Regions from separate parts of the Microbacterium sp. SWDP-B6 genome, predicted to be linked through region 1. Evidence: predicted binding sites of a transcription regulator. Region 1 holds the regulator's gene; the other holds the start of a gene.
The links. Region 1 encodes HrcA, which represses chaperone genes, less so after heat shock. Its sites were predicted from a motif close to TTNGCACTCGNNNNNNNCGAGTGCNAA; they were not measured.
Positions count from the first base shown of each region.

Region 2: the regulator HrcA is predicted to act here: its motif matches at 14,386-14,412, upstream of groL (chaperonin GroEL).

Region 1 is NZ_JAPFGV010000001.1:224,008-239,683, forward strand. It holds gene OPU70_RS01130 (MFS transporter) at 1-1,149, shown strand, start outside; gene OPU70_RS01135 (alpha/beta fold hydrolase) at 1,100-1,867, opposite strand; gene OPU70_RS01140 (ABC transporter family substrate-binding protein) at 1,951-3,663, opposite strand; gene OPU70_RS01145 (ABC transporter ATP-binding protein) at 3,781-5,712, opposite strand; gene OPU70_RS01150 (ABC transporter permease) at 5,709-6,626, opposite strand; gene OPU70_RS01155 (ABC transporter permease) at 6,626-7,609, opposite strand; gene lepA (translation elongation factor 4) at 7,850-9,703, shown strand; gene OPU70_RS01165 (DUF1990 domain-containing protein) at 9,776-10,429, shown strand; gene hemW (radical SAM family heme chaperone HemW) at 10,446-11,663, shown strand; gene OPU70_RS01175 (carboxylesterase/lipase family protein) at 11,677-13,092, opposite strand; gene hrcA (heat-inducible transcriptional repressor HrcA) at 13,184-14,215, shown strand; gene dnaJ (molecular chaperone DnaJ) at 14,255-15,370, shown strand; gene OPU70_RS01190 (16S rRNA (uracil(1498)-N(3))-methyltransferase) at 15,385-15,676, shown strand, end outside.
Region 2 is NZ_JAPFGV010000002.1:241,899-257,574, reverse strand. It holds gene OPU70_RS05825 (DUF4032 domain-containing protein) at 1-1,135, opposite strand, end outside; gene OPU70_RS05820 (ABC transporter ATP-binding protein) at 1,213-2,316, opposite strand; gene OPU70_RS05815 (DsbA family protein) at 2,546-3,520, shown strand; tRNA gene OPU70_RS05810 (tRNA-Thr) at 3,563-3,638, shown strand; gene OPU70_RS05805 (hypothetical protein) at 3,739-4,203, opposite strand; gene OPU70_RS05800 (aldo/keto reductase) at 4,486-5,439, shown strand; gene OPU70_RS05795 (response regulator) at 5,468-6,163, opposite strand; gene OPU70_RS05790 (sensor histidine kinase) at 6,160-7,425, opposite strand; gene OPU70_RS05785 (ABC transporter permease) at 7,468-8,277, opposite strand; gene OPU70_RS05780 (ABC transporter ATP-binding protein) at 8,274-9,185, opposite strand; gene OPU70_RS05775 (MmcQ/YjbR family DNA-binding protein) at 9,290-9,673, opposite strand; gene OPU70_RS05770 (SOS response-associated peptidase family protein) at 9,676-10,329, opposite strand; gene OPU70_RS05765 (DMT family transporter) at 10,405-11,346, shown strand; gene OPU70_RS05760 (nitroreductase family protein) at 11,348-11,947, opposite strand; gene msrB (peptide-methionine (R)-S-oxide reductase MsrB) at 11,944-12,348, opposite strand; gene OPU70_RS05750 (DUF2332 family protein) at 12,417-13,412, shown strand; gene OPU70_RS05745 (DUF3263 domain-containing protein) at 13,422-13,679, shown strand; gene OPU70_RS05740 (LytR C-terminal domain-containing protein) at 13,748-14,326, shown strand; gene groL (chaperonin GroEL) at 14,449-15,676, shown strand, end outside.

The sequences.
Region 1 (15,676 bases):
GTTCAGCTTCTGCTGCCACTCCAACTCGACACTGCGGAGGACGATTGGATCAGCGGTGTCATCTCCTCGGGGTTCGTGCTCGGCATCGGCGGTCTCGCCGGCATCGTCGCAGGCCCGGTGGCCGGCGCTCTGTCAGACCGAGCACGAGTCGGACGCCGACGCCGGCGCCCCTGGGCGATCGGGGGCGTGCTCGTCACCGCCGTCTTCCTCATCGTCACCGGCTTCAGCGAAGGTCCCTGGGCCGTGGGCGCCGCGTGGGTCGGGGTGTCTATCGGCGTCTCGGTGTCGTCGGCCGCCTTCACCGCACTCATCGCCGATCAGCTCCCGACGACGCAACGGGGCGCGGCAGCCGCGGCCGTGGGATCGAGTCAGGCGGTGGGGATCGTCCTGGGGGTGGGTCTCGTGGTGCTCCTCGGCCTCGGCATCCGCGACGGCTACCTTCTGCTCGCCGCGGTGATTGCGACCGTGGGAACGGCCGCGGCGCTGCTTCTGCCCGACCCGCCGGCGCTCGTCCGCACCCAGCCCGGCAAGAGCGATCGTCGTCTGCTGGCATCGCTGCGCGATCGGGACTTCGCCTGGATGCTGTCAGGCCGCCTCGTGACCAACATCGGCAACGCGCTGGGCACCGCGCTGTTCCTCTTCTTCCTGCTTCACGGCCTGCACCAGGAGACGACGGTGGCGCAGGACAACCTGCTGCTCCTGATCGTGGTCTACACGCTGTTCGTGGTGCTCGCGTCGGTCTTCACCGGCGTGCTGTCCGACCGCACCGGCAACAGACGCACCCTCACCATCCTGGCCACGTTCGTGCAGGCGGCCTCGGGCATCGTGATCGCCCTGGCCCCGACGTTCGAGGCGACGATGGTCGCGGCGGCGCTCATGGGGCTCGGCTACGGCGCGTTCTCCACCGTCGGACTCGCCTTCGCTGCCGATCTGCTTCCCGACGAGAAGGACCACGCCCGCGACCTCGGCATCGTGTACGTCACCGCCGCCCTCGGCCAGCTGATCGGCCCTGTGCTCGGCGCAGGCCTCGTGGCGCTCGTCGGCGGGTTCTGGCTCGTGTTCGTCGTCGCCGCCGTGCTGTCGCTCGTCGGCGGCGGGCTCACCGCTCTCGCGAGGCAGCCTGCGCGGGATCCGCTGCCGAAGCAGTAGCTTCGGACTCGATGGTCGCGACGGCCAGTCGCAGGACGATGTTGAAGATCTGCGGACGCATCGCGGTGACGAGGTGGGTGGTGCGAGGCACGACGATCAGCTCGGCGTGCGGCGCGAGCCGTCGGAAGAGGGCTTCGTTGACCCGCAGCTGATCCCACTGCCCGTTCACGAACCACAGCGGCACCTCGATGCGAGAGACGGCGGTCGCGAGGTCGAGGGTGGCGAGGTTCCGAAGAGCGGTGTCCTGCGTATCCAGGGCGTAGCCTCCCGCGGCGAAGTCTCCGCGCGTCTCGATCGGGATCGTCGCGGCGAGGAAACGCCTCGTGAGCCACATCCCTCGATCCGGCAGACGGTCGACGGCCCGGGCGATCGCACGATACGCCGCGAGCCCCGCGCCGCGGGGGAGCGACGTGCAGGACGCGGCCACCAGTCCGGCGACTCGCGGTGTCTCGGCGCCTCCGACATAGGCGAGCGACAGCAGGCCGCCCATCGAGTGTCCGACGAGCAGCACGGGCCCGCGCGTCGCGGCGTCGCGCACCGCGACGTCGATCGTGTGGAGAGCCTCGTGCAGGGTGAAGTCCTCGTTCATCCGCGTGCCGTGGCCGGGAAGATCGACAGCGATGGCAGGGATGCCCTGGTCGGCGAGGAACTCGAGTTGCGAGCGCCACATCGTCGCGGACGTGCGGATGCCGTGCACGAAGACGATCTGGACGCTCACGCCTTCAGCATAGAGAAAGGCGGGGCCGGTGGATGAACCACCGACCCCCCCGCGAAGCCCTGACGAGTCAGGCTCCGAATGGATTACTTCTCGTATCCCACGTTCTCCACCGGCGTGATGCCGAAGAGGTCGAGGCCCACGTAGGGCTCGGGCGTGAGGTTGGCGAGACCCTCCTTGACGGTCCAGATCTCCGGGCCGTTGAGAACCGGGATGACGCCCCAGGTCTTCGCGAAGATCTCGGACTCCATCTCCATGGCCTTCTTGGTCTGCTCGACCGGGTCGGAGATCGTCTCGAGCTCATCGTGGATCATCTTGTCGATCTCCTCGGTGCCGGTGCCCGAGAGGTTCAGGCCGCTGTCCGAGCAGTACAGCTGGCAGAACCAGGCAGCACCGAACGGGTCGGACGACGTGAAGTTGAGGAAGAAGATGTCACCGTTCTGCGTGGTGTAGTCCTCTGCGAAGTCCGCCGACGGACGCTGGTCGATGACGACCTCGACACCGACCTCCTTCAGCTGAGCCTGAACCGCGAGCGTGCGGGCACGAGCGGTCTCGGTGTCGGAGTGGTTCGGGAAGACGAGCGACAGGCGCTGGCCGTCCTTCTCGCGGATGCCGTCGGCACCGGCGACCCAGCCGGCCTCATCGAGGAGCTTGTTGGCGCCCTCGGTGTCGCCGTCCTTGCGGCCGGCCTCTTCGAGCGCGTTGATGTAGTTCGGCTGGAAGGAGAACAGCGTGAGGGAACCGGCGGGCTCCTCCGTGTAGTTCAGACCGTTGAAGACGATGTCCTTGACCTGCTCGATGCTGATGGCCTCGAACACGGCCTTGCGGACCTCGAGGTCGGCCAGCACGGGGTTGGTCGAGTTCAGCGTGAAGATCGCGTTCGCGGTGGCCTGACCCTTGTAGGTCTTGACGCCTTCGAGGCCCTCGACCTGTGCGAGCAGCTCGGCGCTGCCGGTCTCGGCCATGTCGACCTCGCCGTTGCGCAGTGCGTTGACCGCCGCGGTCGGCTCCATCTGGATGAAGGAGACCTTGTCGAGCAGCGGAGCGTTGCCCCACCACTTCTCGTTCGGGACGAGGGTGACGACGCCGCCGGTCTTGTCGAAGTTCTCGACCGTGTAGGGGCCAGCGCCCCACTCCGGGTGCCAGTCGCCGAGGAAGGCGGTGTTGAAGAGTTCAGGCGTGTTGACCGCCGGGTGCAGCAGCTGCGAGTAGACCATCTCGGGCCAGGCGAACTCGCCCTTGAAGGTGACGATGACGTCGCGGTCGTTCTCGCCGGCCTCGACGGACTCGATCTCCTTCCAGCCGTCGGTCGCGTTCGGCTGGTATTCCTCGTTCTCGCCGTTCTGGGCTTCCCAGGTGGCCTTGAACGCGGTGACGTCGATCGGCGTGCCGTCGTTCCAGACCGCCTTCTCGTTGACCTTGAAGTGCAGGACGGTCTTGCCGTCCTCGACACCGAAGGAGTAGTCGTCGAGGTACGCGTCGTTCTTCTTGACGGTGCCGTCAGGATCCATGAGCAGGATCTGCGGGCGGAACCACGTGCCGACCTGCGTGACGCGCGCGTCGCCGTCGCTGTGGAAGTAGTTCAGCTGCTCGGCGATGTTCGAGATCGGGATGCGGAGCTCGCCACCCTCTGCGAGGTTCTCGCGGGGCTGCGGGTTGTAGTCCGCGCCCTCGACCGTCTGAGCTTCGCCTTCGCCGCTGTTGCCGCCGCCGTTGCCTGCCGGTGCACACCCGCTCATGACGAGTGCGAAGGCGGCGCCGAGAGCAGCGATGCCCATCAGCTTCTGATGCCGTTTCATGGTACTCCTTAGTGCCTGTCGGCCTTACTTGGGATAGGGGCAGACTAACCCCGCAACTCGCGGGCGAAACCCCAGGGACACGGAACCGTTACCGGACTGTGCACATCGGTAAACAGGTCAGCTGGCGGCGATCGCCTCGGCGTCGAAGCCTTCGACCGGGAGGATGATCCGCTCGCGGGTGCGCTCGATGTCAGGGTCGGGAATCGGGATCGCCGACAGCAGCGCCTTCGTGTACGGATGCTGTGGATCGTCGAACACCTGATCGACATCACCGTGCTCGACGAACGATCCCTTGTACATCACGGCGACCCGGTCGGCGATGTGCCGCACGACCGCGAGGTCATGGGCGACGAACAGATACGACAGGCCGAGCTTGGCCTTCAGCTCGTCGAGCAGGTTGATCACGCCGGCCTGGATCGAGACGTCGAGCGCCGAGACGGGCTCGTCGAGCACGACGATCTTGGGGTTCGTCGACAGTGCTCGTGCGATGCCGATGCGCTGACGCTGGCCGCCCGAGAACGCCTGGGGGAATCGATCGCTGTGCGCGGGGTCGAGACCGACGAGCCCCATGAGCTCTTCGACGCGGTCGAACACATCGTCCTTGCTCATGCCGATCGCGAGCATCGGCTCGGCGATGATGTCCCAGACGGTCATTCGAGGGTCGAGTGCCCCCATCGGATCCTGGAACACGATCTGCAGGTCGCGGCGGAGCTTGCGCTCCTCTGCACGGTTCTTGATGTCGGCGACGCTGGTGCCGCCGATCCGGATGTCGCCGTCCTCCTGCTCGACCAGGTCCATGATCTGCAGCAGCGTCGTGGTCTTGCCGCTGCCGGACTCGCCGACGATCGCGAGGGTCTCACCCTGGCGGATGTCGAAGCTGATGCCCTTGACAGCGTGCACCTCGCCGACCTTGCGCTTGAAGAATGCGCCCTTCATCAGCGGGAAGATCTTGTTGAGGTTGACCGCCTCCAGCGTGATCGGGCGATCCTCGCGCGGCACCTTGGCGAGCGTGCTCTCGGGGATCTCGGGGATCGGGAACACCGGCAGCCCGCCGATCTTCCCATCGTCGTCGATGTCGTTCGCGCGGATGCAGGCGACCGAGTGATCGGTGTGCCCGCTCGTGGTAATCGGCAGCAGGTCGGGCTCACGCTCACGGCACGCATCGATAGCGATCGGGCAGCGCGCCGCGAACGGGCACGCATCCGGCAGGTTGATCAGCAGCGGAGGGTTGCCCTTGATCGGGATCAGCGGCACCTTCTCGGTCTTGTCGACGCGGGGGATGGCTCCGAGCAGGCCGATCGAGTACGGCATCCGGGTGCGGTAGAACAGTTCGCGCACCGGTGCGTGCTCGACGGGCTTTCCCGCGTACATCACGAGCACGTCGTCGGCGGTCTTCGCGACGACGCCCATGTCGTGGGTGATGATGATCATCGCGGCGCCGGTCTCCTCCTGCGCCTTCTCCATGAGCTCGAGGATCTGCGCCTGGATGGTGACGTCGAGCGCGGTGGTCGGCTCGTCGGCGATGATCAGCTTCGGATTGTTGGCCATCGCGATGGCGATCACGACGCGCTGACGCATGCCGCCGGAGAACTCGTGCGGGAACGCCTTCATCCGGCGCTCCGCCTCGGGGATCCCCACGAGCTTCAGCAGCTCGACCGAGCGGTCCCAGGCATCCTTCTTCGACAGTCGACGGTGCACGGTGAGCGCCTCGATCAGCTGGTCGCCGATCGTGAAGACCGGAGTGAGCGACGTCAGCGGGTCCTGGAAGACCATGGCCATGCCGTTGCCGCGGATCACCGAGAGCTGCTTGTCGGACTTGCCGAGAAGCTCCTGGCCGTCGTAGATGATGGAGCCGCTGACCTTGGCATTGTCGTCGAGCAGGCCCATGATCGCGAGCGAGGTGACGGACTTGCCTGAGCCGGATTCGCCGACGATACCGAGCGTCTTGCCCGCTTCGAGATCGAAGGAGACGCCACGCACGGCGTCCACGCGACCAGCTTCGGACGGGAAGCTGACCTTGAGGTCGCGGACGGAAAGAACAGTACTCATGCGCGACCTCCAGCCGCCGAGGTCGGATCGAGGGCGTCACGCAGACCGTCGGCGATGAGTGCCATCGAGACGGTGAGCAGCGTCAGCGCCGCCGCGGGGAAGTAGAACAGCCACGGCGCACTCACGAGCGTGCTCGAGCCGTAGCCGATGAGCGCACCGAGCGAGACGTCGGGCAGCTTCACACCGAACCCGAGGAACGACAGGGCGGTCTCGGTGAGCACCGCCGAGACGACGCCGAGGGTGAAGTTGATCACCAGCAGAGAGCCGATGTTCGGCAGCATGTGGCGGATCACGATCCGCATGCCCGAAAGGCCGGCGTAGCGGGCGGCGTGGACGTACTCGCGCTCGCGGATCGACAGCGACAGCGTCCAGATGACGCGCGCGGGGAAGAACCATCCGACGATGAAGATCATCACGAGCGAGATCACGAGCCAGTTTCCGCCGGCGTCGTTCGAGATCATCGCGAGGATGAGGAAGTTCGGCACGACCATCATGAAGTGGATGATGGCGAGCATGATGCGCTCGTAGCGTCCGCCGAAGTACGCGGCCGTCGCACCGACGATGGCCGAGACCACGGTCGTGCCGATCGCCACCAGCGCAGCGATCATCATCGAGCGCTGGAGGCCGACAGCGACCTGCGCGAAGTTGTCGTTGCCCGATCCGTTCGTCCCGAACCAGTGCTCGGCCGACGGCCCCGTGCGCAGCGCGAGGAAGTCGAGGTCGGTGTGCGAATAGGGCGAGATCAGCGGACCGACGATCGCGAAGACCACCAGCAGAGCGAGGATGACGACGCCGATCAGCGCGCCGCGGTTGCGCATGAAGCGACGCGTGTACAGCGTCAGCATCGAAGTGCGCTTGCGGTTCTTCGGCTTGTCTGCGATTTCGGGGGAGACCCCGATGCTTTCCAGAGCCATCAGCTCACCCGCACTCTCGGATCGAGGACGACGACGGCGATGTCGGCGAGGATCGCGCCGATCGCGGTCATCAGGGCGCCGAATGCAGCGACCGCGACGACGCCGTGGATGTCGTTGTTGTTGAGGGTCTGGATGAAGTAGCGCCCCATCCCGTTCCAGTTGAAGATCGTCTCGGTCAGCACCGCACCCGTGAAGACGGCCGGGATGGTGAATGCGACCTGCGTCGTGACGGGGATCAGCGACGTTCGCAGAGCGTGCTTGCGGATCGCCTGCTGCTTGGTCAGCCCCTTCGCCCGTGCGGTGCGCACGTAATCGGCCTTGATGTTGTCGAGCAGCAGCGAGCGCTGGAGGAAGTGGATGCCGGCATACCCCGTGAGTACGAGGGCCAGCGTGGGGAGGGTCAGATGCTGCAGCACATCGACGAGTACGGGGAAGAAGCCCTCCACCCCCTGACTGGACGAACCCACCACGTAGAAGACGGTCGTGCCGACCGCGTTGTTGAAGTTGATCGCCAGAAGGACCAGAGCGAAGCCGGCGACGACGGTGGGGATGTTCATCGTGATGATGCTCGTACCCTGACCGATGCGGTCAGCGAGCTTGTACTGCCGCGAGGCGGTGTACACGCCGAGGGCGATGCCGAGGATCGTCGTGATGATCGTCGCACCGAGCACGAGCTCGGCACTGATCCAGACGCGGTAGGCGACCTGCTCGTTGATCGACTCGCCCGTCGGGCTGAGGCCCCAGTTCCAGTGGAAGAGGATGTTCGAGAACCAGGTCCACCATCGCTCGATGAGAGGCACCGACTCGCTGAGGTTGCGAGGACCCAGCAGATTGTCGATCTGGTCGGCGGAGAGAGGAGGACGCCGTCCGACGTAGTTGTTCTCAGGGTCGAGGTACAGCCACGCGAGGAAGTAGGTGATGTTCGTCGCGATGACGATCATCAGCACCCAACCCAGCAGGCGGCGCAACAGATACTTGATCAAGGTGATGATTCTTTCTCTTTTACAGACGCACGCGGGATCCGCCGACGCAACGCTGAGCCGGGAAGACAGTCAATCACCATCAGCCGATCTGCGCGACACGACGCCTCCACTTGGTCTGTGACGGAGTCTTGTCGCTCACGGGATCCGGTGTCACGGATGGCTCCCGGGCAACCTCGGCAGAATATCACCGGATCGGACGAAGCGGGCATTAGTCGCGCCTCACCGTAGAATCGTCAGGACATGTCACCACGCGCCCTCACTCCGCTTCAGCCTGCCGCGACGCCTTCGGCGCAGATCCGCAATTTCTGCATCATCGCGCACATCGATCACGGCAAGTCGACCCTCGCCGACCGCATGCTCCAGATCACCGGCGTGGTCTCGGACCGTGACATGCGCGCGCAGTACCTCGACCGCATGGACATCGAGCGCGAGCGCGGCATCACCATCAAGAGCCAGGCCGTGCGGATGCCGTGGGAGATCGACGGCGAGACCTTCGCGCTCAACATGATCGACACCCCGGGGCACGTCGACTTCACGTACGAGGTGTCACGTTCTCTCGCCGCGTGCGAGGGAGCGATCCTGCTCGTCGACGCTGCCCAGGGCATCGAGGCCCAGACGCTCGCGAACCTCTATCTGGCGCTCGAGAACGATCTGCACATCATCCCGGTGCTGAACAAGATCGATCTGCCGGCGGCCGATCCCGACAAGTACGCCAAGGAGCTGGCATCGCTCATCGGCGGCAAGCCGGAGGACGTGCTGCGGGTTTCGGGCAAGACCGGTGTGGGGGTCGAGGAACTGCTCGATCGCCTGGTCAAGGAGATCCCGGCGCCCGTCGGCGATGCCGACGCCCCGGCCCGAGCCATGATCTTCGACTCCGTCTACGACGCCTACCGAGGCGTGGTCACCTACGTCCGCATGATCGACGGAAGTCTGTCACCGCGCGAGCGCATCCAGATGATGTCCACGGGTGCTACCCACGAGGCGCTCGAGGTCGGCGTGTCGAGCCCAGAGCCGGTGCCCACCAAGGGTCTGGGTGTCGGCGAGGTCGGCTACCTCATCACCGGCGTGAAGGACGTGCGGCTCTCCAAGGTCGGAGACACCGTCACGACGGCGCGCAGGCCCGCGACCGAGGCCCTCGCCGGCTACACCGACCCGAAGCCCATGGTCTTCTCGGGCATCTACCCGATCGACGGCAGCGACTATGCGGAGCTGCGCGAAGCGCTCGACAAGCTGAAGCTCTCCGACGCCTCGCTCCAGTACGAGCCCGAGACGTCGGTCGCCCTCGGGTTCGGATTCCGATGCGGTTTCCTCGGCCTGCTGCACCTCGAGATCATCACCGAGCGTCTCGAGCGCGAGTTCGGTCTCGACCTCATCACGACCGCGCCCAGCGTGATCTACGAGGTGCTCACCAGCGACACCGGCGAGACCGTGACGGTCACGAACCCGAGCGAGTACCCCGACGGGCGCATCGGCTCCGTGTCCGAGCCCATGGTCAAGACGGCCATCCTGCTGCCCAAGGACTACGTCGGCACCGTCATGGAGCTCTGCCAGTCCCGCCGCGGCTCGCTTCTGGGCATGGAGTACTTCTCAGAGGAGCGCGTGGAGCTGCGCTACATGATGCCGCTCGGCGAGATCGTCTTCGATTTCTTCGATCAGCTCAAGTCGAAGACTCAGGGTTATGCGTCGCTCGACTACGAGCCCGCCGGACAGCAGGAAGCGGACCTCGTGAAGGTCGACATCCTGTTGCAGGGCGACAAGGTCGATGCGTTCAGCTCGATCGTGCATCGCGACAAGGCCTACGCGTACGGCACGCTCATGACGGAGCGACTGCGCAAGCTGATCCCTCGCCAGAATTTCGAGGTGCCGATCCAGGCCGCCATCGGCGCCAGGATCATCGCCCGCGAGACGATCAGAGCGCTGCGCAAGGACGTGCTCGCCAAGTGCTACGGCGGTGACATCAGCCGTAAGCGCAAGCTCCTCGAGAAGCAGAAAGAGGGCAAGAAGCGCATGAAGATGGTCGGACGGGTCGAGGTCCCCCAGGAGGCGTTCATCGCTGCACTCTCGGGAGATGTCGAAGGCAAGGAAAAGAAGTAGGAGCTCTGCGGGTCGGGCGGTTCCGGCGCGTACAGGGTGATCCTCCAGGGAACGGGAAGTAGGCTCGAAAACATGCGGCGCGGGACTTTCCGAGACGACACGGTGGACTATGCGGCCGTGGGTGCGACCCACGCGCCCGACCTGATGCAGTACCCGCCGGAGCGCAGCATCCCTGCGGAGAACTCCTGGCGGATCGGCAGCGGTGTCGAGCGGTTCCGGTCTGCGGGCGAAGCACTCCTCACCTGGACGGCGCAGCGCGCATCAGGTCTGAGCGTCGATGATGTCCGTCCGGCTCCCGGCCCCGCGTACGCAGGTGTGAGCTTCGATGCCGAGGGAAATCCGATCGCCCCGAGCAAGAACGACGTCGAGCAGCGTTTCGATGCCGAGGGAACTCCGTTCGCAGGGCCGGGGATGACTCTTCGTCTGCATGGGCGTGTGAGTGGGATGCGAGCGGATGCCGAGCTCCGCGTGATCTCGGTGACCGAGGAGAAGCGACGGATCGGCTTCGTGCTCGGCACCGTCGGCGGGTCGGTCGTGCGGGGCGAGGAGTCGTTCGACATCGACTGGCGCGAAGACAACGACGAGGTCTGGTTCACGGTGCGGGCGTTCGACGCCCCCAACTCCCTGCTCTACCGCGTCATCCCGCCTCTCGTGAAGCGTCGCCGACGTGAGCTCTTCGCGCGCTATCTGCGGGCGATCTCGCCGCTGTACGCGACCCCCGTCTGATGGCCGCACCTCTCTGATGGCCGGCCCGCTTCCTCTCGGCGATCCGGCACCGGCCGACGGCCGTCTTCCGTCCGATCTGCCGATCGATCGCGCCGTGCCTTTCTCGGCCTATCTGCACGTCCCGTTCTGCCGGGTGCGCTGCGGCTACTGCGACTTCAACACCTACACGTCCGGCGAGCTCCGAGGCGCGAAGCAGGAGGACTACGCCTCGACGCTGATCACGGAGATCGACCTCGCGAGACGCGTCCTCGCGGACGCGGGCGCGCTGCGCCCCATGGACACGGTGTTCTTCGGCGGAGGCACGCCCACCCTGCTGCCGGCCGGTGACCTCGCCCGCATGCTCGATGCTGCGACAGATGCGTTCGGGCTGGTCGACGGCGCAGAGGTCACGGTGGAGGCGAACCCCGATACGGTGACGCCGGACGTCGCTCGAACCCTCGCGGATGCCGGGGTCACGCGGCTGTCGATCGGCATGCAGTCGGCCGTTCCCCATGTGCTCGCGGCTCTCGACCGCACCCACCGGCCCGAGAATGTGACGACAGCCGTCGCGGCAGCGAAGGATGCGGGTCTCGCGGTCAGCGTCGACCTGATCTACGGCGCGCCGGGGGAGTCGCTGGCCGACTGGGAATCTTCGATCGAGGCGGCGCTGGCGCTCGAGTCCGACCACATCTCGGCCTATGCGCTGATCATCGAGGACGGCACCAAGCTCGCCCGGCAGATCCGCCGGGGCGAGGTGCCGTCGCCGGACGACGATCTGCAGGCCGACATGTACGAGCTCGCCGATGCGCGTCTCGCGGCGGCGGGCTTCGACTGGTACGAGATCAGCAACTGGTCTCGCAGCGTGGACCAGCGCTCGCGACACAACCTCGCCTACTGGCGGGGCAGTGACTGGTGGGGGTTCGGTCCCGGTGCGCACAGCCATGTCGCTGGTCTGCGGTGGTGGAACGTCAAGCACCCGGCCGCCTACGCTCAGCGTCTCGCGGCCTCGGAGTCGCCCGCGGCGGGCACCGAGCGCCCCGACGAGGAGTCCACGATGCTGGAGCGGGTCCTGCTTCTGAGCCGGATCCGCGAGGGGATCGCGGTCGCCGACCTCCAGGCAGACAAACACACCAGGGTCGCCGGCCTGATCGCGGACGGACTCCTCGACCCGGCCGCCGCAGTGCGCGGACGCGTTCAGCTCACTCTGCGCGGTCGGCTGCTCGCCGACGCCGTGGTGCGCGAACTCACCGACTGAGCAGAGACGCGCGCTACGGAAGCAGGTCGAGCGCGTCGGTCCGTCGCTGCGGCACCGTGGCGCTGTCGGTGTCGAACAGGCGGGTGGTGCGCTCCGCACCGAAGACCGGCCAGCCGGGTTCTCCGGTCTTGATGAAGGAGACCCACGCGGAGTGCATCTCATCGGCGAGCCCCTGCGGCGCTTCAGCGCCTGCGAGGCGCTTCGCCTCGGGGTCGCCGAGGCGATCGAAGACGAACCCCAGCTCGAGCGCGTGCGCGGCACGCAGGTCGCGGACGGGACTCCGCCACGCGAACTCGTAGACGTAGGTCGGTGCCGTGCGCGCCCTCGCCAGCGTCGTCAGTGGCCCTCGCAGCATGATGTCGGTCGCGAGCTGGCCGAAGATCTCGCCCGTGGTCGCGCCGGGAAAGGCCGAGCGATAGGCGGCGACCGCTCGGCGGGGGATCCGCAGAGCGAGTCGTCCGAGCAGCAGCTTCATCTCGCTGATTCGGGCGAGGGCTGCGGGTGGGAACCAGAGCCGGTACTCGTCGGTGTTGCTCCCGATGAGGAGCGGCACGTCGGCGCCGGCGAGGACCTCGTGCGGAGAACGCGGCAGAGCCCCGGCATCCACAGCGAACTGGAATCCTGGGGCTCCGCCGAGCGGAGATGACCCTGCGGCCTGCTGGCGCCGTGCCTCCAGCAGCTGCTCGGGGGAGACCGTAGCGAAACCCGCTCTGTCGGCGGCGACTCCGAGCCGCTTGGCGAGCTGCGCCGTGACGCGGCCGGCCTTCTTCGCCGTCTGCGCTTCGAGCGGCCCCGACTCGATGATGGCCCGCGCGATCCGCGCCCGAGACGAATCGTTCGCGAGGAGCCCCGCGACGATCGCACCGCCCGCGGACTCGCCCATGACCGTGATCTGCTCCGGCTCTCCGCCGAAGGAGGCGATCTCGCGGTGCACCCAGGCGAGTCCCGCTGCTGCATCCTGCAATCCGAGGTTCCGGGGAGCGTCCTCGAGCACGGAGAATCCCTCGGATCCCAGGCGGTAGTTGATCGACACGAAGACGATCCCGGCGCGTGCGAAGCCGGCGCCGTCATACAGCGGGATGGCTGCGGTGCCTCGTTCGAGCGCGCCACCGTGGATCCAGACGACGACCGGGGCGCGGTCGGCGTCCTGAGGCGTCCAGATGTTGGCGGAGAGGATGTCGTCGCCGGGAATCTCGACCGAGCCCAGCAGCTCGCCGGTGGCACCGGGGTAAGGAAGCTGAGGCGCGGTCGGCCCGAACGCCGTGGCATCCCGGATGCCGTCCCATGAAGGAGCCGGCTGGGGCTCGCGGAAGCGATTCGGTCCGAAGGGCGCCGCCGCGTACGGGATGCCGAGGAAACGCCGAACACCATCGACCACCTCGCCGCGCACGATTCCGGCGGAGACCGCGACCTGTGGGGCGACACTCATACCCGTCATCGTATGGCGATCAGCATGTGGTCGGAACGGGCGGGTAGAATTGGCACTCGTAGCCAGTGAGTGCCAAAGGGAGGGAGTTGCGATGGTCAGTGAAAGAGGCCTCCGGGTTCTCCGCGCGATCGTGCAGGACTACGTCGAGACCCACGAGCCCGTCGGCAGCAGGTCGATCGTCGACCACTACTCCTTCGGTGTGTCGGCTGCGACGATCCGCAACGACATGGCACTCCTCGAAGACGAAGAGCTGATCGCCGCCCCGCATACGTCGTCCGGTCGCGTCCCCACCGACAAGGGGTATCGCGTCTTCGTCGACCACCTCGCGCAGCTGCGGCCGCTCTCGGTCGCCCAGCGCACGGCGATCGAGTCCTTCCTCACCGCTCCCTCTGATCTGGACGACCTGATGGTGCGCACCGTCCGGGTGCTCACGCAGCTCACGGGTCAGGTCGCCCTCGCGCAGTACCCGTCGTTCGCCCGCGCGCACCTGACGCATCTCGAGCTCGTGGCGCTCGCTCCCAATCGGCTGCTCATCGTGCTCGTCACCGACGCGGGCGGCGTCTCGCAGCGGATCGCCCCCTTGCCCGTCGATGTGGATGATGCCGACATGGCGCTGCTCCGTGCGCGCCTGTCTGCGCTGATCACCGGGCGGGCGGTGAGCGATGCGGCTGAGCGGCTGCAGACGCTGCTCACCGACGATGAGCATTCGCACGACATCGTGCTTCGCGCACTCGCGACCATCGTCATCGACGAGCTCGGCGCGTTCCGTCAGGAGCGCCTGGTGATGGCGGGTGCGGCGACCCTCGCGAAGCGCGAGCAGGACTTCCGCGGCAGCATCCATCCCATCCTCGAGGCGATCGAAGAACAGGTGACCCTGCTGCGCCTGATGAGCGAGATGGAGGCGGACTCTCATGGCCTCGCAGCCAGCATCGGCACCGAGAACGCGTCATTCGGACTCGGCGAGGCATCGATCGTCGCCAGCAACTACGCCGCCCCCAGCGGCACGGCGCGCGTCGGCGTGATGGGGCCGACTCGCATGGACTATCCGAGCAATCTCGCGGCGGCACGGGCGGTTGCCCGCTACCTGTCGCGGATGCTCGACGAAGACGAGGCGGCCCGCTGACGCGGCCGCCCAGATGACAGCACACGCAGAAGGGCCATTGTGGCAGACCACTACGAGGTACTCGGCGTCTCTCGCGACGCCTCCACCGATGAGATCAAGAAGGCGTACCGGCGCCTCGCCCGTCAACTCCACCCCGACGTGAACCCGGGTGAAGACGCCGCCGAGCGGTTCAAGCTCGTGACGCACGCCTATGACGTGCTGAGCGACGACGACTCCCGCCGCCGCTACGACATGGGCGGGGGAGACGGAGCGGCGAACGACTTCGGCGGGTTCGGCGGCTTCGGAGACATCTTCGAGACGTTCTTCGGCGCAGGCCAGGGCGGCGGGCGCGGAGCGCGTCCGCGGTCACGGCGTGAGCGCGGCCAGGACGCCCTGGTGCGCGTGACCCTCGATCTCGGCGACGTCGTCTTCGGCGCGCACCGCGACATCGAGGTCGACACGGCCGTGCTGTGCGAGACGTGCAACGGCTCGTGCTGCCAGGAGGGAACGTCGCCCGTCACCTGCGACATCTGCGGCGGTTCCGGTCATGTTCAGCGTCAGGTGCGGAGCCTGCTCGGCAACGTCGTGACGTCTCAGCCCTGCGGCACCTGCGAGGGCTACGGCACCACCATCCCGTACCCGTGCGGCACGTGCGGAGGTCAGGGTCGGGTGCGCTCACGCCGCACCGTCTCCCTCGACATCCCCGCCGGCGTCGAGACCGGACTCCGTCTTCAGCTTCCCGGCTCCGGCGAGGTCGGCAAGGCCGGCGGCCCGAACGGCGACCTGTACGTCGAGGTCTCCGTCAACCCGCACCCCTCCTTCAGCCGTGACGGCGACGACCTGCTCGCCACACTCGAGGTGTCGATGCCCGATGCCGTCCTCGGCACCGAGACGACCATCCAGGGGCTCGACGGCGAGGTCGATCTCGAGATCCGCTCGGGCGTGCAGTCTGGCGACGTGCTGACCATCAAGGGCCGCGGCATCACTCCGCTGCGAGGAAACCAGCGGGGCGACCTGCGTGTCGGCGTGCAGGTGGTCACCCCGACCAAGCTGGACTCTGCGCAGCGCGCGCTCATCGAGGACTTCGCGAAGAAGACGAAGGCGCCGGGTCCGCAGCTGGCGCAGTTCCAGCAGGGACTGTTCTCGAAGCTCCGCGACCGCTTCCGTTCGCACTGATCCGGACGGCGATCATGGCACTCCACTTCCTCGTCGAGAACTCCTCGGATGCCGCGGTCGGCGACCTCGTGTCGCTCACCGGGGCTGAGGCCAAGCACGCCGCGGTCGTCCGGCGGCTCCGCGTCGGCGAGGCGGTCACGGTCGGCGATGGTGCAGGGGTGTGGCTCACCGGCGTCGCCGAGGAGGTATCACCGTCTCGGGTCGAGGTGCGCGTGTCGGTCCGATCCGAAGAATCCGCGCCGCATCCGCGGATCGTCCTCGCACAGGCTCTGGCGAAGGGCGATCGCGACGAGCTGGCGGTGCAGG
Region 2 (15,676 bases), on a different contig from region 1:
CGGAGCGTCCCTGGGCCTGTGACAGGTACCACCGGTGCTCGAGGACCTGGTGGAACACCTCGGCGGGTTCGAGCTTGGCCCGCAGCTCCCAGGGGATCGCACGGACGACCGGTTCGAAGACGCGGGTCAGCCACTCGTGCGCGTACATCTCCTCGTCGGCCCACTGCTTGGTGGAGCGCGCGCGGAACTCATCGAGGTCGTTGAGCAGGCGTCGAGCCTGGTTCTCTTCGACGTCGAGGCCGGTCAGACGGATCAGGCGACGCTGGTGGTGTCCCGCGTCGACGACCTTGGGTTGGATCTCGACGACGGTGCCGTCGGAGGTCGTCGACATCGACATCTCATCGATGTCGAACCCGAGGGCGTTGAGACGCTCGACACGTTCGGTGATGCGCCAGGTCTCGGCAGAGGCGAAAGACTCCTGCGCGGTCAACTCGGCCCACAGCGAGCGATATGACGAGACGATGCCGTCGGCGATCGCGACCGCATCGACGCCGTGCTCCAGGCGCCCGCCGGCGGCGAGGTCCATGATCTCGCCGGCGATGTTGGTGCGGGCGAGGTCGAGATCGTAGGCGCGCTGGCCGTCGGTCAGTCCCTCCTCGTGCAGCTCGCCGGTCTCGGCATCGACGAGGTAGGCCGCGTACGCACCGGCGTCGCGGCGAAAGAGCGTGTTCGACAGCGACACGTCGCCCCAGTAGAAGCCGACGTTGTGCAGGCGCACGAGCAGCACGGCCAGGGCGTCGACGAGACGCGTGGCGGTGTCGGGGCGCAGCACGCGGGTGAAGAGCGCACGGTAGGGCATGGAGAACCGCAGGTGCGATGTGACGAGGGCGGCAGCGAGCGGTTCGCCGTCGGCATCCGAGCGCCCGGCGATCACTGCGACGCGGTCGACGCAGGGCACGTCGAGCCTGGCGAGGTTGCCGAGCATCTCGTACTCGCGCCTCGCCATCTCATCGGTCGTCTCCTTGACGGCGACGACCTTGCCCGACAGATCGGCGAACCGCACGAGATGGCGCGAGAGCCCCTTCGGGAGCGACACGATCAACTCGGACGGCCACTTGGCGAGCGGTGTCGACCAGGGCAGCGCGAGCAGTCCCGGATCGATCGAGCTCGCGGTGATCCGCAGCGCATCCTGCATGTCTCTCCAGTCGGTGGGGGAAAAGAAGAAGCGGGGGGGGCGACCGAAGTCAGCCCGCGCCGCGTCCGTGGATCCGATCAGGCGGAGACGATCGGCTTGTCGTTCAGGCGCACGCCCGACTCGATGTCGAACGCGTGCACGTGGCCCGCGTTCGCCGCGAGGGTGACGGTCTCGCCGGCGTTGGGGTGGCTGCGGCCGTCGACACGAGCGACCAGGTCGGCGCGCTTGCCGTTGATCTCGGTGTGACCGTAGAGGTAGCCGTCGGCGCCGAGCTCCTCGACGAGGTCGACGACGACCGAGAGGCCCTTGCCGTCGGCCGGGCCGACGGTGATGTCCTCGGGGCGCACACCCACGGTGACCTGCGAGCCGTTGGCGCGGCCGACCGTGTCGCGGGCGAGCGGGACGACCTCGGTGCCGAAGCGCACACCGCCCTCAGCCAGGTCTGCGCTGAACAGGTTCATGGCAGGCGAGCCGATGAAGCCGGCGACGAACACGTTCTCGGGCTTCTCGTACAGGTCGCGCGGCGTTCCGACCTGCTGGAGCAGGCCGTCCTTGAGCACGGCGATGCGGTCGCCCATGGTGAGCGCCTCGGTCTGGTCGTGCGTGACGTAGACCGTGGTGACGCCGAGACGACGCTGCAGCGACGCGATCTGCGTACGGGTCTGGACGCGGAGCTTGGCGTCGAGGTTCGACAGCGGCTCGTCCATGAGGAAGACCTGGGGCTGACGGACGATCGCACGGCCCATGGCGACACGCTGACGCTGACCACCCGAGAGGGCCTTCGGCTTGCGGGTCAGGTACTCCTCGAGGTCGAGCAGCTTCGCGGCCTCCAGAACGCGGGTCGCACGCTCTTCCTTGCCGACGCCGGCGATCTTGAGCGCGAAGCCCATGTTCTCGGCGACGGTCATGTGCGGGTACAGCGCGTAGTTCTGGAACACCATCGCGATGTCGCGGTCCTTCGGCGGCACGTCGGTGACGTCGCGGTCACCGATCAGGATGCGCCCTGCGTTGACCTCTTCGAGGCCGGCGAGCATGCGAAGCGAGGTGGACTTTCCGCAGCCGGACGGGCCGACGAGGACGAGGAACTCGCCGTCGGCGACCTCGAGGTTGAGCTTGTCGACAGCCGGGCGGGTTCCGCCGGGGTAGAGGCGGGTGGCCTCGTCGAAAGTCACAGATGCCATTGTGTTTCTCCTTCACCGGCAGGTACGTGCCGGACGATCCGTAGTGATAGAGCGGCGGAGCGATCCACCGTGACCCCTCATCGGGTCGGAATCAGTATGGCAGAAGCTCGTCCATCTGGGTATTTCTCAGCCTGGCTGGTTAACATCGATCTCGGCCGCCTTTCGCGGCGTTCGCCGCCCGAGTGGCGTCCGGGGCCACCCTGCCCCCCTGAGACTGTCTAGAGGAACGATGTCGAGCGACGAGACGCCGAACGTCCCCAGCCCTCGCAACACGCGTGAGGCCGTGCGGGAGAAGGCCCAGAAGGTGCACGCCCAGCAGTCGAGGGCGCGCGTGATGCGACGGATCATCCTCGGCGCGATCGCCATCGTCGCCGTGGGCGCCATCGGCACCGCCATCACCCTCGCCGTCTCGGCGCAGGTGTCGAAGCCCCAGCTCACGCCGGGCGGCATGGACGACGACGGCATCCTCGTCTCGGACATCAGTGCGTCCGCGATGTCGGATTCGACCGTCGCACCCCCGAGCCCGGGAGAGACGGAAGCGGGTGGCGAGGCCACGCCGACCCCGGAGCCCACCACCTCGAGCACGGTCGACATCCACATCTACGTCGATTACCTGTCGCCGGATGCCGGCGAGTTCGAGCGCGCGAACGCGCGTCAGCTCGTCAACTGGATCTCCGAGGGAGCGGCCACCGTCACCTACCACCCGGTCGCCCTGCTCACCGCGAGCTCGAACGGCACCAAGTACTCGCTGCGTTCCGCGGCAGCCGCGGCCTGCGTCGCCACGCACTCGCCCGCGCAGTTCTACGCGTTCAACCACGACCTGCTCGACGATCAGCCAGAGGTGAACACCGACGGCTTCTCGGATGCGCAGCTGGCCGACATCGCCGGCGCAGTCGGCTCGGACAACGTGAAGAGCGTCCGATCGTGCATCGAGGACCAGGACTACGTCACGTGGGCGAAGGAAGCCACCTCGCGCGCTCTCGAGGGCCCGCTCGTCGGCTCGGACGATCTCGTGCTCACCGCCGCTCCCATGATCGTCGTGAACGGCGAGGCCTATGTGGGCGCGCTCGACGACCCGAGCGAGTTCTCGCAGTTCGTTCTCACCGTCGCCAGCGACGCCTACTACGCCACGGAGACCCCGACGCCGGCCCCGACGCCCACCGAGACCACGGAGCCCGCCCCCTCGGAGACTCCCGCGTCGTAGTTCGTCGGCCCCCGCCGCCCATCGCTAAGCTGGGAGGCGTCCGCCGACTTGGCGCAATTGGTAGCGCACCGTACTTGTAATACGGGGGTTGCAGGTTCGAGTCCTGTAGTCGGCACCAGACGCGAAGGCCCGCGTCCCCTTGACAGCACCGGGGACGCGGGCCTTCTTCGTGTCTGGGCGAGGAGCTTTGCCCATGCCTCCGCCTCGCGGCGAGAGGCTCACCGCAGGCCGTCTTCGCAATCGCTCCCCGGTCGTGCTCTCGACCACAGCGCGTACTCGCCACCGTCGTCCGTGTCGATCAACCATGGAGGGAAATCGACGTACCGGTCCATGGCCAGGCCCCACGACGCGTCCGCTCGCGTCGATTCGGGGTCGTCGGCGGGCAGTTCATCCTCTGTCGTCCAGTGCTCCGCCGGATGGTCCTTCGCCCATTCGTAGATGAGCTGACCTGTGTCGGACCAGTCACGTTCGTTCATGCTCTCGGCGATGTCGGCAGGCATCCGCACGCGTTCCGACGTGCTGTAGTCGTATGTGCAGGAGTAGGTTCGCCCGTCGTCGCCGACATAGCTCAAGGAGATCGTCACGTCGGTGGTGAGCCACGGCCTCTGGCCTATGGCGATCACGGCGACGAGGGCCCCGATGACGACCACGGCGGTCGCAGTGAGCGCGATCAGCCATCGCACACCCCGTCGCCTTCGAACGAGTCCGGAAGGCGGCGGAACAGAACGAGTCACCGGCGGTTCCTTTCCCGTCGCAGGCGTCCAGCTGTGCGGCATGCGCAGCATCCGCAGGTTGCAGCGAGCTGACCCCGCGTGAAGTCACCAAGTTACCGCGCCTCACCGGCGAGCGGCGGGTGCACGCCGAGGACGCGCTGCGAGGCGGAGCCGGTGAAGGAGTGCTCCGGGGCGAGTGACACGCGACGTCACACACGAAATAGTGCGCGGGGGTGACGGGTTGTCCCGAGTATGACTCGTATCGGAAACAGTGACCTTGACGTCTTCCCGCTCTCGCTCGGCGGCAACGTATTCGGCTGGACGGCCGATCGCGAGGCATCGTTCGCGGTGCTCGACGCGTTCGTCGACGGGGGTGGCGACTTCATCGACACGGCAGACGGCTACAGCGCCTGGGTGCCCGGCAACTCAGGCGGCGAGAGCGAGACGATCATCGGCGAGTGGCTCGCGTCTCGCCAGCCGAAGGGCGTCGTCGTCGCGACCAAGGTGAGCCAGCACCCGGACTACAAGGGCCTCTCGGCGTCGAACGTCCGCCGGGCCGCCGAAGCATCGCTCGCTCGCCTGGGTGTCGACACGATCGACCTCTACTACGCGCACTTCGACGATGAGACGGTTCCGCTGGAGGAGACGGTCGCGGCCTTCGGCGAGCTCGTCTCCGACGGTCTCGTGCGCCACGTCGCGGTGTCGAACTACACGGCAGAGCGCATCCGCGAGTGGGTCGAGATCGCCCGCCGCACAGGAGTCGCGCTGCCGGTCGCCGTGCAGCCGCACTACAACCTCGTGCACCGGAACGACGTCGAGGAGACGATCATCCCGGTGGCCCAGGAGTTCGGCCTCAGCCTCGTGCCCTACTACTCGCTGGCGAGCGGCTTCCTCACCGGCAAGTACCGCTCGGTCGACGTCGAAGGGCAGACGTCTCCGCGTGCCTCCGGCGCGGCGAAGTACGCGACCGAGGCGGGACTGCGGATCATCGACACCCTCGAGGAGATCGGTGACGCGCACGGAGCCTCGATCGCTGCGACCTCGCTGGCCTGGCTGCGTGCCCAGCCGACGGTCGCCGCCCCCATCGCGAGCGCCCGCACGGTCGAGCAGGTTCCCGATCTCCTCGCCGGCGCGCGTCTCGAGCTGACCCCTGACGAGGTCGACGCTCTGAACCGCGTCTCGGAGTGGACCCCGGCGAAGGCCTGAGACCGCTCGCTCTGCCCTCCACCCCGACCTAGGGGCCAGAGGGCAGAGCGTCGTCGTCGACGAGACCGAGTCGGTGCGCCAGAATCACCAGGTGGATGCGGTCGCGGGATCCGAGTTTCGAGAGGATCCTGCCCACATGGGTCTTGACGGTGGACTCGCTGACGAACAGCGCCTGGGCGATCTCCGCGTTCGTGAGCCCGCGCGCGATCTCGACGAAGACGTCGCGCTCACGGTCGGTGAGCTGCGCCGTGAGATCGTCGGTCGCATGGACCTGTGGTGCGGGCGTCGCACCGAGCGTCGGCGTCACGTGCTCCAACAGCATCCGCGTGATCCGAGGCGAGAGCGCGGCATCGCCCCTGTGAATGGCACGGATCGCCGCGATCATCTCGTGCCGCTGTGCGTCCTTCAGCAGGAATCCGCTCGCTCCGGCGCGGATCGCACCGAAGGCGTACTCGTCGAGATCGAACGTCGTCAGCACCAGGACGCGGGTCTGCGGGTGCTCGCGGACGATGGCCGCGGTCGCGGCGATCCCGTCGAGCCCCGGCATCCGGATGTCCATCAGCACCATGTCGGGGCGCAGCTCGGTCGCCTGGGCGATCGCGTCGTGGCCGTCCGCGGCCTCGCCGACCACGACCATGTCGTCCTCGGCGTCGAGCACCATCCGGAATCCGACGCGGATGAGGGCCTGGTCGTCGACGAGCAGCAGCCTGATCGGCTCGGTCATGGTCTGTCCTTCGGGTCGCGGTCTGGCAGATCAGGTGGCGTCGTGGGGAGCTCTGCGCGCAGCATCCACCGCCCGCCGTCGACGGGTTCGGAGACGATGGTTCCGCCCGAGTGCGCTGCGCGCTCGGCGAGACCGCGCAGGCCGAACCCCGATGAGCCGACAGGGCCGGTGACGCCGTCGTTCACGATCTCGATGGTCACGGCATCCGGGGCGTGCACGAGTCGGACCTCGATCGACGTCGCCGCGGGTGCGTGCCTCATGGCGTTCGTCACGCCCTCCTGCGCGATGCGCCCGACGGCGTGTGCCAGAGCGGGGGAGAGCGAGGCGGCCCCGGTGACCGAGAGCGACACCGGAAAGCCGGCTCGCTGTGCCGCAGCGACCGTCTCCTGCGGGGGCGTCGGCTCGAGCGGAGCGAGGGGCAGCGGCGAATCGTCGTCCCGGAGGACGCCGAGCATCGCACGCATCTCGGTGAGTGCGCTGCGAGCCGTCTCTGCGGCCGAGGACGCCGCCGCTCGTGCCTGGCCCGGATCCGGGGTGGCAGCCGCTCCCTCGGACAGTGCGACGATCACGGTGAGCGAGTGAGAGACGATGTCGTGCATCTCGCGGGCGATGCGGGCGCGCTCGCCGGCCGCGGCCAGCTGCGCCTGCTGATCGCGTTCGACGAGCAGCTGACGGGAGCGGTCGATCACGGCAGCGAGGTAGCGCTTGCGTCCACCCACGTTCACGCCGACGAGAGTGCCGATCAGCCCGAGGACGAGCGACATCACGACGGCGTTCGCGGCGACCTGCAGAGTGATGACGCCGGTGAGCGTGAGCAGTCCGCCGAGCGCGGCGAGCGACCCGAGGGCGATGCCGAATCCCGTCCATGCGGCCCGCGAGGATCGGTAGACCGCGAGCGAGTAACAGGTGACCAGCAGCAGCGGCGAGCCGATCGGCTGCAGTGCGAAGAGGAACCCGGCTTCGAGTGCGAAGGACGCGACGAACGGCACAAGCGGCCGTCGACGCCTCCACAGGAGCGTGGCGCAGGCTGCGACGACGGACGCGGGCACCAGGATCGCGACGCCGATGGCGAGGGGCATCGGAAGGTCGCGGGTGATGACACCGGCCGGCACGAGCGAGAGCAACAGGCACACGAGGGTGATCAGGACATCGGCGAACACCGGATGCCGCGCCCAGAAACGGCGCAGAACGCCCGGGGGACGCGGCAGCCGCAGCCCCTCGTCCTCGCGGACTGAGGTGCTGCGGCTGCGCGTGCGGGTCACCGGGCGACTCTACGCGGGTTCATCGATCTCGCGATCTCGCGGTCACGCATCGCGCGTGCGGAGCACGGCCCAGGCGCCGAGCATGCCCGCGGCGACCCAGGCTGCCAGCGTGAGGTAGGCGACCGGAGCCTCGAGCGCAGCGCCCTCGGGGAGGATCGCGCTCTGGGCTGCGGCCACCGGGAGGTAGCCCGCGGCGTCCATGACCCAGGCCCAGGCCTCGCCGGCGACGGCGAAGAAGCTCGCGACGATCGGCAGCACGAACAGCAGGCCGACCGTCGCGGCGATCGCTCCGGCGCCCGAGCGCAGGATGAACCCGAACGCCACCCCGATCAGGGCGAACACCGCCATGGCGAGCGACGAGACCACGATGGGCAGGAACGATGCTGCGGGGTCGCCCCAGTCGATGCCCTGATCCCGCGAGGCGACGACCGCGGAGACCGCCACGGCCGCCGCCAGGAAGATGACCAGCGACGACACGAACATGAACAGGCCGACCACGACCGCCTTGGCGCCCAGCACCGATCCGCGCTTCGGGTTGGCCGCGAGCGTCGAACGGATCATCCCGGTCGAGTACTCGCCCGTCACGGAGATCGCGCCGAGGATGCCGGCGAGCAGCATCGTGAACTGGATTGGCATGACGACGGCCTGGATGGGCTCGAAGCCCGGCATGTCGATCGCCTGCGCGATGAGCACGGCGATGCCGATCGTGAGGATCGCCGCGATGCCGATCGACCACCAGGTCGAACGGAGCGTGGCCAGCTTGATCCACTCGCCGCGCACGGCGCGGATGAACGTGAGCCGGCGATCGGTGTCGACATGCTGACGGCGGAGGGGAGGAGCCTGGACGGTCATGAGATCTCCTTCGTGCGGTACTCGACCGAGTCGCCGGTGAGGGCGAGGTAGGCGTCTTCGAGCGATCCGGTGGTCGGGGTGAGTTCGTGCAGGGGGATGCCGCGCTCTGCGGCGAGGTCGCCGATGCGCGACGCGGGGAGGCCGACGATGTCGATCAGATCGGGGGCGGAGCTCACGATCTCGACGGACGGGCCGCCCACTGCGGCAGCGAGGTCGGCGGCTCGAGGCGTGCGAACACGCACGGTGTTGGTCGTCCAGGCCCGCACGAGCTCCTCGAGCGGGGCGTCGGCGAGCACCTTTCCCCGGCCCATCACGATCACGTGATCGGCGGTCTGCGCCATCTCGCTCATCAGGTGGCTCGAGAGCAGCACGGTGCGTCCCTCGGACGCCGCGTGACGCACGAACTGGCGCACCCACCGCACGCCCTCGGGGTCGAGGCCGTTGACCGGCTCGTCGAGGATCAGAGTGTGCGGGTCGCCGAGCAGGGCGGAGGCGATTCCGAGCCGCTGCCCCATGCCGAGCGAGAACTTGCCCGCGCGCTTGCGGGCCACGGGGTCGATGCCCGCGAGGTCGATGACCTCGTCGACGCGGGATGCCGGGATGCCGTGGGTCGCCGCCATCGCACGCAGGTGATTGCGCGCGGTGCGGCCGGTGTGCACGGCCTTGGCATCGAGCAGCACTCCCACCTCGGTGAGCGGGGCGCGGAGCTTGCGGTATTCCCGTCCGCCGACGGTGGCGATGCCCGAGGTCGGCCGGTCGAGGCCGACGATCATGCGCATCGTCGTGGACTTGCCCGCGCCGTTGGGCCCGAGAAACCCCGTGACCGTGCCCGGCTGCACCGTGAACGACACGTCCTGGACGGCTGTCTTGTCTCCGAATCTCTTCGTGAGGCCTTCTGCTGTGATCATGTCTACGACGCTATCGACCACGCCATCGCCCCCGCGTCCTCCCTGGGTACCGTTCCACGGATGTCCGGAGTCATCCTCTCGGCGGATGCCGTGGCCCGGCCGCCTCAGCCGGCAGAGCGCCCGAACAGGTCAGGGTCGATCGGCCGCTGCGCTCGGGGGAGCTTCTCGACCACCAGTCGGTACGACTCGGTGACGAGTTCGGTCACCAGCTCCTCGTCGAGCGATGCCCCTGGCATCAGGGTGATCCAGTGCTTCTTGTTCATGTGGTAGCCGGGCACGATGTCGGCGAACGTCTCTCGCAACGCGACGGAGTCCTCGGGGTGGGACTTGAGCGTCACGCGCCCGGTGCCGTCGAGAGGGATCAGCAGGAAGACACGCCCTCGCACCTTGTAGACGTCCCACTCGGGGCCGAACGGGTTGTCGCGCTCCGCACCGGGAAGCTCTTCGGCGCGCGCAGTGGCGGCGGCGCCCAACTGGGTCGAGTCCATGCTCAGAACAGCCGATCGGCGCCCTTGTCGTCGGCGCGGGGCGCGGCCTGAACGCGCTCGTCGATCGCGGCCGCGGCGAGCAGGGCCTCGTCGATGATCTCCTTCGTGGGCTCGGCGGTCAGCCAGTCGTCGCTCAGCGCCGCGGGGATCAGCAGCGGCATCCGATCGTGGATGCCGGCGAGGTGAGGGGGAGCCGGGCGCATCACGATCGAGTAGCAGGTGAAGGACTCGCCATCGGCGGTGCGCCCCCGCTGGGTGACGGCGGCCATTCCGAAGAGCGCACCGTCGTCGACGACGAACTCGTGCCAGACGCGCTCGGGCTTCTTCATCTCGTACCAGCTCGTCGCCGGCACGAGAGCACGGGTCTTCAATCCGCCGGGGCGCTCCTGCAGGCGCTCGGATCGGGTGTTGATCGACGGGAACTTCGAGGGCTCCCCGCCGATCAGGAACCCCCACCAGGCGGGTTCGAGCACGGGCTCGGCCTCGGGCTGCACCACGATCGGGTTGAGGTTGCGCAGATTCTTGCCTGTGGGGCGCACGGTCTCGCGCGCGTTCTGCTCGGCCCAGCCACGCAGACCCTCGAGCACCGCCTCGTCGGCGGCGGCCAGGAGCTCGGTGTCGGTGAACCGGGGGTCAAGTCCGTAACTCGCGCACATGCCGTCAGGGTACGCCCGGCCGCCGACATCGTGCGCACGGCGACATGGCGATCAGCTCTCGGTTAGGGTCGACAGGTGACCCAGGCCCGTCGACTGTCTCCGCCCCTCGCGCTCGGCGGAGCAGTGGCGATCGGTGTCATGACGGCCATCCAGGCGCGCATCAACGGCGTGCTGGGCGTCGAGGTCGACAACGGCATCGTGGCCGGCCTCATCTCCTTCTCCGTAGGACTCGCGGCCCTTGCGGTGGTGATCGTCTGCATTCCCTCCGCGCGTCGAGGCGTCGGACGTCTGCTCGGCGGCATCCGCGATCGGACGATCCCGTTCTGGATGCTGCTCGGCGGTGCCTGCGGTGCACTCACCGTCTCCACTCAGGGCATCACGGCCGGGGTGCTCGGCGTCTCGCTGTTCACGGTCGGAGTCGTCGCGGGACAGACCCTGCACGGGCTCGTGCTCGACCGCATCGGGTTCGGTCCCGCCGGGGTCGTCGCGATCACGCCAGGGCGCGTGCTGGGCGGAGCGCTCGCGCTCGCCGCGGTCGGCATCTCGCTGAGCGGCGACGTCCTGGCCACGGCCCCGCTCTGGATGCTCCTCCTGCCGTTCGCGGCAGGCGTCGGCATCGCCTGGCAGGCTGCGACCAACGGCCGTCTGTCGCAGCGCGTGCGCTCGCCCCTCGCGGCGACGTTCATGAGCTTCATCGCCGGCACCATCGCGCTGCTGGTCGCCGCCGGCATCAGCATCGCGGTGCGGGGCGCACCAGACGCGCCGCCGACCGAGCCGTGGCTGTACCTCGGTGGATTCCTCGGCGCCGCGTACATCCTGCTCGGAGCTTTCATCGTCGCGCACACAGGGGTGCTGCTGATGGGACTCGGGTCGGTGCTGGGCCAGCTCGCGACCTCGGTGATCATCGACCTGATCTGGCCGGCTGCGGCGGGCCCCGCGCCCTGGCAGATCATCGGGATGGTGGTCGTCGCCGTGGCATCCGTCGCCGTCGCGCTGCCTCGCAGCAGACGGAACTGACCTACTGCTTCTTCTGCTTCTTCGCCTTCTTCTTGGCTTTCGGCTCGGGCGTCGGCTGGGGCTTGGGCTTGGGCATCCGCGTCACGAGGCCCCGCGCATCGACGGGCTTGCGGCGACCGGGCCTGCGGCCCGAGGGCTTGCCGCCGACGTACAGCCATCCGAGCAGCTCCTCGTCCTTGCCGAGGCCATGGGCCTTCGCGACGGCCTTCGATCGCGTGTAGTGACCCGTGCGCCACAGCACGCCGAAGCCGGCCTCGTCGAGCAGCAGACTGAGCATGTGGGCCACGCCCGAGGCGACGGCCTCCTGCTCCCAGCGGGGGACCTTCTCGCTCTTGCGGTAGCTGGCGACGACCGCGATCAGCAGCGGAGCGCGCAGCGGCTTCGTGGAGGGGGACTTGTCGCCCTCGGCCTTGGCGATCGCGGCCCCCAGCAGCTCTCGGTCGGATCCGCGCAGCTCGATCAGGCGCCACGGGCGCAGCGAAGAGTGGTCGGCGACGCGTCCGGCGGCTGAGACGAGCTTCAGCAGTTCGTCCCGCGACGGCGCCTCGTCGGTGACCTTCGAGGAGGACTGCCGTGCGCGAACGGCCTCGAGGGCGCTCACGACTCTTCAGGTGTGAAGTTCAGGGCGATGGAGTTCATGCAGTAGCGGTCGCCGGTGGGCGTGCCGAAGCCGTCGGGGAAGACATGCCCGAGGTGCGATCCGCAGTTCGCGCAGCGCACCTCAGTGCGCACCATGCCCAGGGTCGTGTCCTCGATGAGCTGCACCGCGTCGGGGCGGATCGACTCGTAGAAGCTCGGCCATCCGCATCCGGAGTCGAACTTGGTGCCGCTCTTGAACAGCTCGGCGTTGCACGCGCCGCAGGTGTAGAGGCCGGCGCGGCCCTCGTCGAGCAGCTCGCCCGTCCAGGCGCGCTCGGTGGCGGCTTCGCGAAGCACCGCATACTGCTCCTCGCCGAGCTCTTCGCGCCACTCTTCTTCGGTCTTGTCCACGCTGTACGACATAGGTCCTCCTGGGGTCTGCTCCATTCTCTCGCGTTCAGAGGGGCTCGGCGTCACGAGACAATGGATGGATGACGGATGCCGTGCGGCTGCGCTATCGCCGCTTCGCCGATGAGGAGGCGCCGGGGCGCAGCGATCTCTATGTCGACTGGGCTTCCGGCGTGGCCGGTGACCCCGAGGTGCAGCGGGTGCTCGCTCGGATCCCTGAGAACCGCAGGCAGCCCCCGCTCGTGTTCGCCGTGACGCGGATGCTGGGCGTCGGCCTCGTCCGCTACGACGCGTGGCGCGCGTTCGTGCTCTCCCATGCCGACGAGATCGTGAGCGAATGCAGCGGCCGGCGTCTGCAGACCAACGAGCCGCTCCGACTCGCACCGCTGCTTCCCGTGCTGTCCGAGATCGATGGACCGATCGCCCTGCTCGAGGTCGGCGCCTCCGCGGGCCTGTGCCTGTACCCCGATCGCTACTCGTACCGCTTCGTCGGCTCCGACGGTCAGGTGCGCGCGGCACTCGACCCGCACGACGGGCCGAGCCCGGTCGTGCTGCAGAGCAGAGTCGACGGGCGCCTCCCCGCCATGAGGATGCCGGACATCGTCTGGCGCGCCGGCATCGACCTCGCGCCTCTCGACGCCCGAGACGACCGAGACCGTCGCTGGCTGCAGGGGCTCGTCTGGCCGGGGGAGGAAGGGCGGGAACAGCGGGTGAGAGCGGCGCTCGACATCGCCGCATCCGATCCGCCCCGCCTCATCGCCGGCGACGCGCTCGAGAGGATCGACGCGCTCGCAGCCGAGGCGCCCCGGGGTGCCACTCTCGTGATCACGACGCCGGGCGTGCTCGTGCACATTCCGCGAGAGGCGCGCACAGCACTCGTCGAGCGCATCAGGGGTCTCGATGCCCGCTGGGTGACGATCGATCCTCCGGCAGTGCTGGGCGACGTCTGGCAGCCGGCCGTGGTCGCCGAGGAGTGGACCGGGTTCGTCGTGGCGCTCGACGGCGACGTGCGCGCGGCGGCCGATCCGCTCGGCAGATGGTGGGAGTGGCGCACCGGAATCGCCGCTTCCGCGACCTAATCTGGTCACATGCTGGGAGATCTGAGCGAGCGGGATCGCGCGATCCTCGCGCTCGAGACCGCCTGGCCGCGGCACGGCGGCGCGAAGGAAGAGGTCATCCGTGCCCAACTGGGCATGAGCGCAGCCCGCTACTACCAGCTCCTCGGCCGTCTGATCGAGTCGGAGGAAGCCCTGGAGTACGACCCGATGCTGGTGCGACGGCTGCGCCGCATCCGTGACGCCAGATCGTTCCAGCGCGCCGCACGCACTCCGGGCTTCGTGGGCTGACGAGGCTCGCGCCACGCAGCGGCGTCGTCGGAAGCGGATTCACGGGCCGGTGCCATTAGCATCGAGGAGTGTCAAAGCTCAGCCGAGATCGATTCGACGACGTCCCCCGATCGTCCGGACGCGTCGGAGCGCACCGCGCCGAAGCCCCGGGGATGAACGGCTGGGTGGTGCTCCTGTGGTCGTTCGTGGCCGCTCTGGTGCTCATCATCGGCGGCATCTTCGGCTCGCTCGTGGTGATGGGGCGCATCACCCTCTTCCCGGAGGCCGTCCCCACGTCGAGCCCGACGCCCGTCGAGACCGGTGTCGTCGACGTCACCTATTCGGTGATGATCCTCAACGCCTCACCCGACGAGGGGCTGGACGAGCAGATGCGCGACCTGCTCATCAACAACGGCTGGGCCGCCGACGTCGTTTTCGCGAGCGACAGCGCGAGCCAGGACTTCTCGACGACGACCGTCTACTACGTCGCCGAAGAGGACGAGCTCGCCGCCCTCGGCCTCGCGAACCTGATCGGCGGTGCCGCGGTCGAGCAGAGCGACTTCTACTCCGACCTGAACGACACGGGGGCGAAGCAGCTCACGGTCGTCATCGGACTCGATCGTGCGACGACCGCGCCGGAGACGCCCGCAGACACTCCTGCCCCGTAGACCGCCGCACGGTCCGTCCGCGCAGCTTGCACTCGATGGGGTCGAGTGCCAGAATGGCGTTAGCACTCTCTCACTCTGAGTGCTAAACCCAACGTCTACGTCCAGGAGGGACGAAAAAACTCATGGCAAAGATCATTGCTTTCGATGAGGAGGCCCGACGCGGCCTCGAGCGCGGCCTCAACATCCTCGCCGACGCTGTCAAGGTGACCCTCGGCCCGCGCGGTCGTAACGTCGTGCTGGAGAAGAAGTGGGGCGCCCCCACGATCACGAACGACGGTGTCTCCATCGCCAAGGAGATCGAGCTCGACGACCCGTACGAGAAGATCGGCGCTGAGCTCGTCAAGGAGGTCGCCAAGAAGACCGACGACGTCGCCGGCGACGGAACCACCACCGCCACGGTGCTCGCTCAGGCTCTGGTCCGCGAGGGCCTGCGCAACGTCGCAGCCGGCGCAGACCCGATCTCGCTGAAGCGCGGCATCGAGAAGGCCGTCGCGGCCATCACCGAGGAGCTCCTCGCCAGCGCGAAGGAGATCGACTCCAAGGAGCAGATCGCCGCCACCGCGTCGATCTCCGCTGCTGACCCCGCCATCGGCGAGCTCATCGCCGAGGCGATCGACAAGGTCGGCAAGGAGGGCGTCGTCACCGTCGAGGAGTCGCAGACCTTCGGCACCGAGCTCGAGCTCACCGAGGGCATGCGCTTCGACAAGGGCTACCTGAACCCGTACTTCGTGACGGACCCGGAGCGTCAGGAGGCTGTCTTCGAAGACGCCTACATCCTCATCGCGAACCAGAAGATCTCGAACATCAAGGACCTTCTGCCCATCGTCGACAAGGTGATCCAGGACGGCAAGGAGCTCGTCATCATCGCCGAGGACGTCGAGGGCGAGGCTCTCGCGACTCTCGTGCTCAACAAGCTCAAGGGCATCTTCAAGTCGGTCGCCGTCAAGGCTCCCGGCTTCGGCGACCGTCGCAAGGCGCAGCTGCAGGACATCGCGATCCTCACCGGTGGTCAGGTCATCACCGAAGAGGTCGGCCTGAAGCTCGAGAACGCCACGCTCGACCTGCTGGGTCGTGCTCGCAAGGTCATCGTCACCAAGGACGAGACCACGATCGTCGAGGGTGCCGGTGAGGCAGACCAGATCGAGGGTCGCGTCACGCAGATCCGTCGCGAGATCGAGAACACGGACAGCGACTACGACCGCGAGAAGCTGCAGGAGCGCCTCGCCAAGCTCGCAGGTGGCGTCGCCGTCATCAAGGCGGGCGCGGCAACCGAGGTCGAGCTCAAGGAGCGCAAGCACCGCATCGAGGACGCCGTTCGCAACGCGAAGGCAGCCGTCGAAGAGGGCATCG